Regions from separate parts of the Paenibacillus sp. J22P165 genome, predicted to be linked through region 2. Evidence: predicted binding sites of a transcription regulator. Region 2 holds the regulator's gene; the other holds the start of a gene.

Region 1 (5,816 bases), on a different contig from region 2:
CTTGTTGCAACGTGAGATTGGTCTAGATAGCTTACCTGAGAAGTTGAGAGAGGTCGCGGAGATTAGACTTGCGCATCCTGACTTGAATTTGAAGGAAGTTGGCGACATGCTTTCGGGCAGTGTTAGCAAGTCAGGTGTGAATCATCGCCTGCGGAAAATAGACGAATTAGCCGAAAAACACCGAAATTCGTAGATAAGACGGGGCTGTACATCGCTTGTATAAGTTTTTCGCATTTTTTCTAGTGTACTTGAAGGAAAAATGCTATAATATTAAAACATAAGGTAAACGCTGTTATTAATAGTAATCCATATAAGCTCCACACTAGGGGGAATTAGTTCCATGTCCAGACGTCCAGTCGTTGTGAAGTTGAGAACAGGACTTCATGCCAGACCTGCGGCATTGTTTGTTCAAGAGGCGAATAAGTTTTCATCGGAGATCTTTGTTGAGAAAGATGAGAAGAAAGTGAATGCGAAAAGCATCATGGGAATTATGAGTCTTGCGATCAGCACAGGGACCGAAGTCTTCATAAGTGCAGAAGGTTCGGATGCAGAGCAGGCTGTAAACGCTTTAGTCACATTAGTCAGTAAGGAAGAGTTGGAAAACCAATAATTCTTTAAAAGCCTACCTTTCGAGGGGGCTTTTTTGCACTTTATTGAAGCGAATCATGATCATTCTAAAAGTGTCAAATTTGTTAACATTTAGTGGTATGTGGCAACCTTTTTCATTTGGCTACGTCTAATAAACGTGGTCGTGATGGATAAGGCTATTTGTATTTCTAAGCCGCCGCCTATCCTAAGCTTGAAAGAAGGAGCCGAAGTGAAATGAACGTAGTTAAGAAAGAAATGATTGCTCTACTTGCCGTACTCGTATTTCTAGTAAGCACAATTACAGCACCAGCTGCTCACGCAGTATCAACAAGCTCGTCCTTTATTTTACTTTATATCGATAAAGCAGAAGCGTTTGTGAATCAGGAACAGATTCATCTCGAGTCTCCATCAACGATTATTGATGGGAGTACCTTCGTTCCGGCCAAATTCTTGGGTGATACGTTAGGATTTAAAGTGGAATGGAACGAATTGTCCCGTACGATTCAAATGGCTCCACCAGGCTACAACATTGTTCTAGATTCCGATCACAAGACGGTGACAACGAATGGGGTCGACATTCCGTTTAACTCTGTAGCTGCCATTGTGAATGGTAAGTTGCTTGTGAAGCTGACATGGTTAGCCGATTACATGGGTGCAAAGTACACGTATAACAACGAACTAAGACGTGTAGAAATCGTGCATTTTAAAGCGCCTGAGGGCATCTACATCGATCAAGATAGCAATTCTCGCCCAGTTGCCAAGTTTGCCACTGCGAAGCCTACATACAGGCTTGGTGAGCCTGTTAAGTATTTGGATTTGAGTTATGATCCAGATGCGGAAGGTATCGTATCTTTCGATTGGACAGGGAAGCAAGAAGCATTCTTCAAAGCTGGCCAATATCCAGTAACCTTAACGGTGAAAGATGGTCATGGACATGTAAGTAAATTGTTCAAAAGCTATGTAACCGTAGTGAATGAACCGTATTTATCTGAAGTCGAGTACCCGATATACATGAAGCCAGTTGGCGGGTTCATCAAAACGAACTGGGCAACCATTTGGAATCATTTTAATGAATTGCCAATGCTTCCGAAGGACGTGAAAGAAATGCAAGGGCGCACGCTGCTTGTCAGCGACAGTCCGGAAGAGTTCACATCCAGCGGTATTTTGTATCAAGACAATATCAATGGTAAAGCACGTTTATACGCGGACCATATCAACGGTACGAAAAACAAGATGACAATGGCAATCTTCGCTACAAACAATACCGATAAACCGGTTACGATCAAAACGACGAATAAAGGTGAGGTTTATCCTTCCGTTTATGCGAACTTGATCGGCAGCGAAGCTTCGGTTGATTTCCTTCTAAACAATGTGTACACGGATGAAATGACGGTTCTGCCAGGGGCAAGCTATGTGTATGCGAAATTGCCTGACTTCTATCCTGGGCAAGGTGTGAATTTGTTCTATGATGTCGAGACGAACGGCGTGCTACAAATGTCCTTTATCGCAACGGATAAAATGCTGACGCCAACGACAGTGAAGGAGTTACCTTTACTCGCTTTTAACGGGCATGTTCGCGGGACTTTCCCGGTTTCTGAGATTCAATGGAAAATTGATGCCTCCAGCTTTACGAAACCTTCCGTACTCACGATCGGCGATAATAAGACCGACCCGTTCGTCAAGGGTTATGATGTGGTGCGTAAGCAAGAGGTGGAGAATGGCGGGAATTACGGTGTGGTCTATAAGATCCATGCGGATAAGCCGCGCAAAATGGCAGTGATGATCATGGCTAGAGGCGGCGTGTTCAAAGGACCGTTCAAAATTAACGGTGAGATCATTCCTGTACCGTACTCCGGTGTTATTACCGCGTTCGATGGCTTGGAAGTATTAGCACGCACGACAGGGACGGAAGAGGCACTGGATATTGAGTTTACACCTCCAGCAGGCTCCGCGTTCCCGATTGATTTAATTTTCTACCCACTCGAAGATCTGAAATAAGACAAACAAAAAACCAGCCGATCTTCAGCGCTCAGGGCGAGCGTGAGGATCAAGCTGGTTTTTTTCATGTATAAAATTAGACGCGTTCGATGACTTTATCGATGAGACCGTATTCGGCTGCTTCTTTAGCACTCATGAAGTTATCACGGTCTGTATCCTTCTCGATGCGCTCGAACGTTTGTCCTGTACGCTCTGCAAGGATTGTGTTCAGGTTGTCTCTCATTTTCAAAATGCGCTTCGCGCGAATTTCGATATCAGAGGCTTGACCTTCTGCACCGCCAAGTGGTTGGTGAATCATGACTTCGCTGTTCGGAAGCGCGTAACGCTTGCCTTTGGCACCAGCAGTGAGCAAGAAAGCACCCATCGAAGCGGCCATACCAACACAGATCGTGGATACGTCTGGTTTGATGAACTGCATCGTGTCGAAGATCGCCATACCGGCTGTGATGGAGCCGCCTGGGCTGTTAATGTAAAGCGAGATATCTTTATCAGGATCTTGTGCGGCCAAGAAGAGCAACTGAGCAATGATGGAATTCGCCACAACATCGTTGACACCCGTGCCTAAGAATATAATGCGGTCCTTCAGCAAGCGAGAGTAGATGTCATATCCTCTTTCACCGCGCGCGTCCTGTTCGACGACCATAGGAATAAAACTCATGAGAATGACCTCCTTGGGGTTGGGTTACCTACTATTGGGTACATACTATTTACAGTATCTACAAGTATGATAACGAAAAAACCTCCGAAGGTCAAGAAAGGTCAAACTAAACACAAAAAAAATCAGCTAAGGGCTGATTTGGGGTACTTCCTATCTAATTATTACTGGACGCGCCCGAAAGGAATCGAACCTTTATCTCAGGCTTCGGAGGCCTACGTCATATCCATTGGACCACGGGCGCATAGTTTAGAAATAGTGAAGCAAGGGTTATTATAAGTCAGCTTTCTAGAAAAAGCAAGATGGTAAGCCCTTACAGGCCCATTTGGAGAAAAATGTTTGAACAAATGTTGAATGTTGCGCAGGAAATGGTTATAATAAGAACTGTAATCGAGAAACAATATAAGAAATGCGCAAGGAACTTTTTTTTCACCCGGGTGGGACGCAAAATGTATACCCGGGACATAAAACGTCCAACAATGGATCAGGAGCGTTCAAAGTCGTCCTATGAGAGAGATTCTAGACATACAGAAACAGCTCATGCCTGATCTTATGGACATCATGAAGAAGCGGTACTCGATTCTGCAGCACATCTTAGTATCCGGCGTTGTCGGAAGAAGGACCCTAGCGTCCTCACTCGACATGACGGAGCGCGTGCTCCGCGGTGAAGTTGATTTCCTGAAGGAGCTTGGGCTTCTGGAGTCGGACGCAAGCGGAATGAAGATCAGCGAGTCTGGTCGTCAGTTGCTGGAAGATATGCAGCCGATCATCAAGATGGCGTTTGGTCTGACAGATTTAGAAGACAGCATCGCCAAAGCCTTTCACATCTCACATGTGATTATCGTCCCAGGGGATTCCGATACTTCGGTGTTTACGAAGAAGGAGCTTGGACGAGCGGGTGCGGCCGCTCTACGCAAATACGTTGCCAAAGATGATATCATCGCGGTGACGGGTGGATCGACCATGGCGCAGATTGCGAATAACTTGGCGATATCTTCTTCGATGAAGGGCAGCTGGTTCGTCCCTGCACGCGGTGGGCTTGGTGAAAGTGTGGATATGCAAGCTAACACGATTGCTTCCATCATGGCTAAGAAAACTGGCGGGAAATACCGATTGCTGCATGTGCCCGATCATCTTGGAGAAGAGGCATATCAATCGCTGATTCAAGATCCACAGATTCAGGAAGTTGTTGACGCAGTGCGCAGTTGTCGCATTGTTGTACATGGTATCGGAGATGCTATGGTCATGGCACGCCGCCGTAAGGTGGATGCTGGGACTACGAGTAGTCTGAAAGCCGATGGGGCGCTTGCTGAGGCGCTTGGCTATTATTTTGACCGTCAAGGGAATGTGGTTCATAAGATGCCGACAGTCGGATTACGGCTTGAGGATCTGCAACGGGTGGAAGTGGTCATTGGTGTCGCTGGCGGGAAGAGCAAAGGTGAAGCCATTGCTTCTGTGCTCAGACATGGGCAGGAAGATGTGCTAGTAACGGATGAAGCAGCGGCTTTGGAAATTATGAAGCATGTAGAATGAAGAAGTTTGACATCATAACGTGTGCCCTTATCGGCTTACGTTTTGAAATATATATATCATGCATGTAAACCTAGGAGGAACTGACTATGACAACAAAAGTAGGTATTAACGGTTTTGGACGTATTGGTCGTAACGTATTCCGCGCAGCATTGAACAACCCAGATGTACAAATCGTGGCAGTAAACGATTTGACAGACGTTAAAACATTGGCTCACTTGCTTAAATATGACACTACTCACGGTAAACTAGACGCTACAGTTGAAGCTGGTGAAGGTGAATTGATCGTTAACGGTCGTTCCATCAAAGTTTTTGCTGAGCGTAACCCTGGGGATCTGCCATGGGCATCTGTAGGCGCTGAAATCGTAATCGAATCCACTGGTATTTTCACAGCGAAAGAAAAAGCAGAACTTCACTTGAAAGGTGGAGCTAAGAAAGTTATCATTTCCGCTCCAGCTTCTGACGAAGATATCACAATCGTACTTGGTGTTAACGAAGACAAATACGATCCAGCTGCACACACAATCATCTCCAACGCTTCTTGTACAACAAACTGTCTAGCTCCTTTCGCGAAAGTTATCAACGATAGCTTCGGAATCGTAAAAGGTATGATGACAACTGTTCACTCTTACACAAATGACCAATCCGTTCTAGACGTTCCACATAAAGACCTTCGTCGTGCTCGTGCAGCAGCTGAGAACATCATTCCTTCCAGCACTGGCGCAGCTAAAGCAATCGGTCTAGTTCTTCCTGAGCTTAAAGGCAAATTGAACGGTATGGCTATGCGTGTTCCTACACCTAACGTATCCGTAACTGATTTGGTTGTTGAACTTAAAGTTAACGTAACTGTTGACGAAGTAAACGCAGCTTTGAAACAAGCTTCCGAAGGCCCGCTTAAAGGCATTCTTAACTACACAGAAGATGCACTTGTATCCAGCGACTTCAACGGTGACCCAGCTTCTTCCACAATCGACGCTTTGTCCACAATGGTAGTTGGCGACAACATGTTGAAAGTTGTTTCCTGGTACGATAACGAGTGGGGTTA
Region 2 (5,816 bases):
GAACGTTGCCAAGCAACTGAAAGAGTCTTACTTAGAGAAATCTAGGTAAGACTCTTTTTTGCGTTCTATCGGTGACGGTAGATCCCGATGAAACCGAAATAGCTGTAGAAACTACAGTAAATATCATCGATTTGCCCGAAAAAAATGAATTAGATGGAAAACCTACAGCTAAAAATAGCTGAACTCTTGATTTTTGACTCCAACATCGAAATTAGCTGTACAAAATCCATTTATATCGCCCAATGAGGCAAATACAGCTGAATTAACTGTACAAAATCCATCTATTTCAATCAATGGAATCAATGTGTACATTTAGACCCCGAGGTTCCACAATTGAAGTAGCGGGATATGTGATACAAAGTAGAATGTTGGTAAATCGAGCGGCAGTAAAAGCTTTTATTTAAATAACTTTCGAATAAATCCCTAGGTAAGGTCAACAATAGTAAGGTTCACATAAGGCTATCGGATTCGTAGTGGAAGACATTTTAGGAGCAGTACTTGTCAAAAAGAAAGGAAATGATTATAATTTAGTTAAGGTCAAAGAAAGTCAAAGTCAATTTACTTCTAGAAATCTGGGAGGCCGAATTGATGCGCAATGTATCAGAAATTATTGAACAGTATTTAAAGCATGTCCTGCAACAAAGTTCGGAAGGAGCAATCGAGATTCAACGGAACGATTTAGCAGACCAGTTTCAATGCGTACCTTCTCAAATCAATTATGTCATCAGTACAAGGTTTACCTTGGAAAAGGGCTATGTGGTAGAGAGTAAACGCGGAGGCGGCGGCTATATTCGGATTCAGAAAATCGAGCTCAAGAGTCATGGATCTATTCTAGATCACATCTTCCGTACGATTCATACCCACATTGATCAAGTCACCTCAGAGGGGCTCATTTATCAATTGCAAGAGGGGCATTATATTTCCACCAGAGAAGCTAACCTGATTCGGGCAGCGATATCCAGAGATGTATTGACCTTCAAACTCCCGCTGCGCGATGAAATTCGGGCTAAGATTCTCAAAGCAATGCTGATATCCTTGCTTAGCAGATAAGGAGGCAGATGGAATGGTTTGTCAGGAATGCGGGAAACGACCGGCGACTCTTCACTTCACCAAAATTGTGAATGGAGACAAGAACGAGTTCCACATTTGTGAGAATTGTGCCCGCGAGAAGGGCGAGATGATTCCAGGAACATCGAACGGCTTTTCGATTCACAATTTACTATCAGGCTTACTTGATTTTGAACCGCTGTCCGCGGCGAAGTCTCAGGCTATCCGCTGTGATAACTGCGGTCTTACGTACTCGCAATTCAGTAAATTAGGTCGGTTTGGTTGTGGGTCCTGTTATCAGAGTTTTTCGGTTAAACTAGATCCTCTTTTCAAGCGAGTGCATGGGAATATCGTGCATGTTGGGAAAGTTCCCAAGCGAAGTGGCGGTATTATTCAAAGCAAGCGTGAAATCGATCTTTTGAAGAAAGATATGATGACCTGTATCGAGAGCGAAGAATTCGAGCAGGCTGCCCAGATACGTGACCAAATTCGTGAGATTGAGAAGAAAATTGCGGGTATGTAAGTTTGTAAGGGAGTGTGAATCCAGTGACATTACAGCGGTTTACAGGAGATGCTTTGAGTGAATGGATGAAGGGTGAAGGGCCAGAGTCGGATATTGTCATAAGCAGTCGGATCCGAATTGCACGTAACCTGAGAGATTATCCATATCCCATGCTCGCGACCAATCAACAATCCCAAGAAGTGCTGGAACAGTTATCTGGAGTTCTTGAGAATGAAGAGTTGGAGACGATAAGCAACTTCTCGCTCATTCCATTAGCAGAGCTGAATGAGCTCGAGCGAATGGTGCTAGTGGAGAAACATTTAATTAGTCCTAATTTAGCTAACGAATCCAGGAATGGTGCCGTTATTTTAAGCGATAATGAGTCGATTAGTATTATGATCAATGAAGAAGACCATCTTCGCATACAATGTTTATGTCCTGGCTTCCAGATTAAAGAGGTTTGGGATCTGGCGAACCAGATTGACGATATTTTTGAAACACACATGGATTATGGATACGATGAAAAAAGAGGCTATCTAACAAGCTGCCCGACAAATGTCGGCACGGGGATTCGAGCTTCTGTCATGATGCATCTACCTGCGCTAGTACTAAGTCAGCAAATTAATCGTATTTTATCCGCTGTTACACAAGTTGGATTGACGGTTAGAGGATTATATGGGGAAGGTAGCGAAGCATTAGGTAATCTATTCCAAATCTCTAATCAAATTACGTTAGGTCAATCGGAAGAAGAGATTATTGATAATTTATATAGTGTAGCGAGGCAAATTATAGAGCATGAACGCGCCGCGAGACATAAGCTATTGCAAGAGTCTAGAATGCGGATTATTGATCGTGTAAATCGGTCCCTTGGTATCCTCTCCTATGCAGGGATTATAGACTCTAAGGAAGCTGCTCAAAGGCTGTCAGATGTAAGGCTGGGGATTGACCTCGGCATCATCAACAATGTATCCTCCAATGTGCTCAATGAACTGTTAGTTATGACGCAGCCTGGATTCCTTCAGCAATATGCAGGTGAGAAGCTGAATGCGGATGAACGGGATATGCGACGGGCGGAACTGATTCGCGAGAAATTCGGTAGGGTATAAAGTAAGATAAGAATCATCCTTTAGGAAATCCATAGATATACTACTTTTGGAGGTGTTCGCTATGATGTTTGGCAGATTTACGGAACGTGCGCAGAAGGTGCTTTCTCTTGCTCAAGAGGAAGCTGTTCGATTGGGACATAACAATATTGGAACAGAGCACATTTTACTTGGACTTATTCGTGAAGGTGAAGGCATTGCTGCTAAAGCACTCGTTGCGCTCGGCCTTGGTCTTGAGAAAATTCAAGATGAAGTCGAATCTCTAATTGGCAGAGGGCAAGAACAACCGACTAACATCGCGTATACGCCTAGAGCTAAGAAAGTGATCGAACTTTCGATGGATGAAGCGAGAAAATTAGGTCACACGTATGTGGGGACTGAACATATTTTGCTCGGACTGATCCGTGAGGGTGAGGGCGTAGCTGCAAGAGTGCTTAACAATCTTGGAGTTTCCTTAAACAAAGCGCGTCAGCAAGTTCTACAATTACTGGGTAGCAGCGAAACGGTGTCGCCTAGCCATGGTACGAATCCGAATGTGAACACGCCTACATTAGATGGGTTAGCAAGAGATTTGACTGCCTACGCCAAAGAGGGTCATTTGGATCCAGTTATTGGGCGTAGCAAAGAAATTGAGCGTGTCATTCAGGTTCTGAGCCGCAGAACGAAGAACAATCCGGTTCTAATTGGTGAACCAGGGGTTGGTAAAACGGCAATTGCCGAAGGCCTAGCTCAGAAAATCATTAACAATGAAATTCCGGAAACGTTGAAAGATAAACGTGTTATGACGCTGGATATGGGTTCCGTTGTTGCAGGAACGAAGTATCGCGGTGAATTCGAGGATCGCCTCAAAAAAATCATGGACGAAATTCGACAAGCCGGTAATATCGTATTGTTCATTGATGAGCTTCATACGTTGATCGGTGCCGGGGGAGCGGAAGGTGCAATTGATGCCTCCAACATCCTTAAGCCGGCTCTTGCCAGAGGCGAACTACAATGTATCGGTGCAACAACACTCGATGAATACCGCAAATATATTGAGAAAGATGCTGCACTAGAGCGTCGTTTCCAACCGATTACGGTAGACCAACCATCACCTGAAGAGGCTATTCAAATTCTGTATGGTTTGCGTGACCGTTACGAAGCTCATCACCGTGTGAAAATTACGGATGCTGCGATTCAAGAAGCTGTAAAGCTATCCGATCGTTACATCACAGATCGTTTCTTGCCGGATAAAGCGATCGACTTGATCGATGAAGCGAGTTCCAAGGTGAGATTGCGTTCGTATACAACGCCGCCATCATTGAAGCAGCTTGAAAGCAAGCTGGAGAATATCCGTAAAGAGAAGGACGCTGCGGTTCAAAGCCAAGAGTTCGAGAAAGCAGCAGGACTTCGTGATACGGAACAAAAGCTTCGCGAAGAGCTAGACTCCACGAAGAACGAGTGGAAAGAAAAACAAGGTCGTCTGGATACAGAAGTAACCCCAGATGATATTGCACAAATTGTAGCGAGCTGGACGGGAATCCCGGTTAGCAAGCTTGCAGAAGAAGAAACAGAACGCTTGCTCAAGATGGAAGATATCCTTCATGAGCGCGTCATTGGACAAGAAGAAGCGGTCAAAGCGGTAAGTCGTGCGATCCGCCGCGCAAGAGCAGGCTTGAAGGATCCGAAGCGTCCGATGGGCTCCTTTATCTTCCTTGGACCAACGGGTGTTGGTAAAACAGAGCTTGCACGCGCGCTAGCAGAATCCCTCTTCGGAGATGACAATGCGGTTGTTCGTATCGATATGTCCGAGTACATGGAGAAACATTCGACTTCCCGTTTAGTTGGGGCGCCTCCAGGGTATGTGGGATATGAAGAAGGTGGCCAGCTGACTGAGAAAGTCCGCCGTAAACCGTATTCTGTTGTCCTCCTCGATGAGATTGAGAAGGCACATCCAGAGGTATTCAATATCCTTTTGCAAGTATTAGAGGATGGTCGTTTGACGGATTCCAAAGGTCGTACCGTTGATTTCCGTAACACACTCATTATTATGACTTCCAACGTCGGCGCGGACATGATTAAGAAAAACTCCTCGCTTGGCTTCACAGCTGCTTTGGATGCTGGAAGAGACTATACGAACATGAAAGACAAAGTTATGGGCGAGTTAAAGAAAAGCTTCCGTCCAGAGTTCCTTAACCGGATCGATGAAATCATTGTATTCCACTCTTTGGATGAAGCACATATTGCTCAAATTGTAAGCTTAATGGCGGATGATCTGCGCAAGCGTCTGAAAGAGCAAGAGGTAGATTTCTTGTTAACAGACAAGGCGAAAATGTTCCTGGCCAAGGAAGGTTTCGATCCAACCTATGGTGCGCGTCCATTGCGCAGAGCGATTCAGAAACATATCGAAGATCGCTTGTCGGAAGAACTGCTTAGAGGCAATATTGCCAAAGGCGATTCACTCACCATTGATGAGAATGAAGGCGAACTGGTTGTCCTGAAGGGCGAAGGCGTCTCATTAACGAAATAAGAGAAAGTGAAGAAGCATTTCACTTCATCCGATGAGGGTGGAGTGAGGTGCTTTTTTAAATTTAGGGAAATATATGATGAATCCTGTCCATGAAAGATGGAGTAGCCGTTTATTTTGTTTCTTTCGGCACTTTCATGAGAAACATAAAAATGGTAAACTTTATTGGTAAGGATAGCCAAAAAGGATATCCCGATATTAAGGAGCAACTTCTTCAATGAGTAAACAAAAAACCAAATTTAGCTGTCAAGAATGTGGCTATGATTCACCGAAATGGATGGGCAAATGCCCAGGTTGTCAGTCGTGGAATACGATGGTGGAAGAAATTGAAACAGTCGTTCGAACGCAGGGTATGACATCTTCGATCCCCAAAACGAAAGAAAAAGCGATCCCCATCATACATATAGAAAGCAGCTCTGAACCAAGGGTTGTTACAAGTAACAAAGAACTAAATCGTGTCCTAGGTGGAGGCATTGTCCCTGGGTCACTTATCCTCGTTGGTGGAGATCCGGGTATCGGAAAATCAACCTTGCTTCTACAAACGTCCTTCGAACTCACACAAGCCCAGCAAAAAGTCCTTTATATATCAGGAGAAGAATCGATTAAGCAGACGAAGCTCCGCGCAGATCGTTTAAATGCCACCTCTCCGCTGCTATAT

The links. The regulator CtsR, encoded in region 2, represses protease genes until heat stress. The targets are predictions, from matches to a motif close to ATGGTCAATAAAGGTCAAACA.
Region 1: the regulator CtsR is predicted to act here: its motif matches at 3,332-3,352, upstream of clpP (ATP-dependent Clp endopeptidase proteolytic subunit ClpP).

The regions. Positions count from the first base shown of each region.
Region 1 is NZ_JCAUAP010000010.1:312,826-318,641, reverse strand. It holds gene whiA (DNA-binding protein WhiA) at 1-193, shown strand, start outside; gene AC58QM_RS25945 (HPr family phosphocarrier protein) at 341-610, shown strand; gene AC58QM_RS25940 (stalk domain-containing protein) at 823-2,586, shown strand; gene clpP (ATP-dependent Clp endopeptidase proteolytic subunit ClpP) at 2,663-3,244, opposite strand; tRNA gene AC58QM_RS25930 (tRNA-Arg) at 3,414-3,485, opposite strand; gene AC58QM_RS25925 (sugar-binding transcriptional regulator) at 3,749-4,774, shown strand; gene gap (type I glyceraldehyde-3-phosphate dehydrogenase) at 4,861-5,816, shown strand, end outside.
Region 2 is NZ_JCAUAP010000025.1:97-5,912, forward strand. It holds partial or broken rRNA gene rrf (5S ribosomal RNA) at 1-14, shown strand, start outside; gene AC58QM_RS34175 (CtsR family transcriptional regulator) at 589-1,050, shown strand; gene mcsA (protein-arginine kinase activator protein McsA) at 1,064-1,570, shown strand; gene mcsB (protein-arginine kinase McsB) at 1,594-2,655, shown strand; gene clpC (ATP-dependent protease ATP-binding subunit ClpC) at 2,717-5,161, shown strand; gene radA (DNA repair protein RadA) at 5,376-5,816, shown strand, end outside.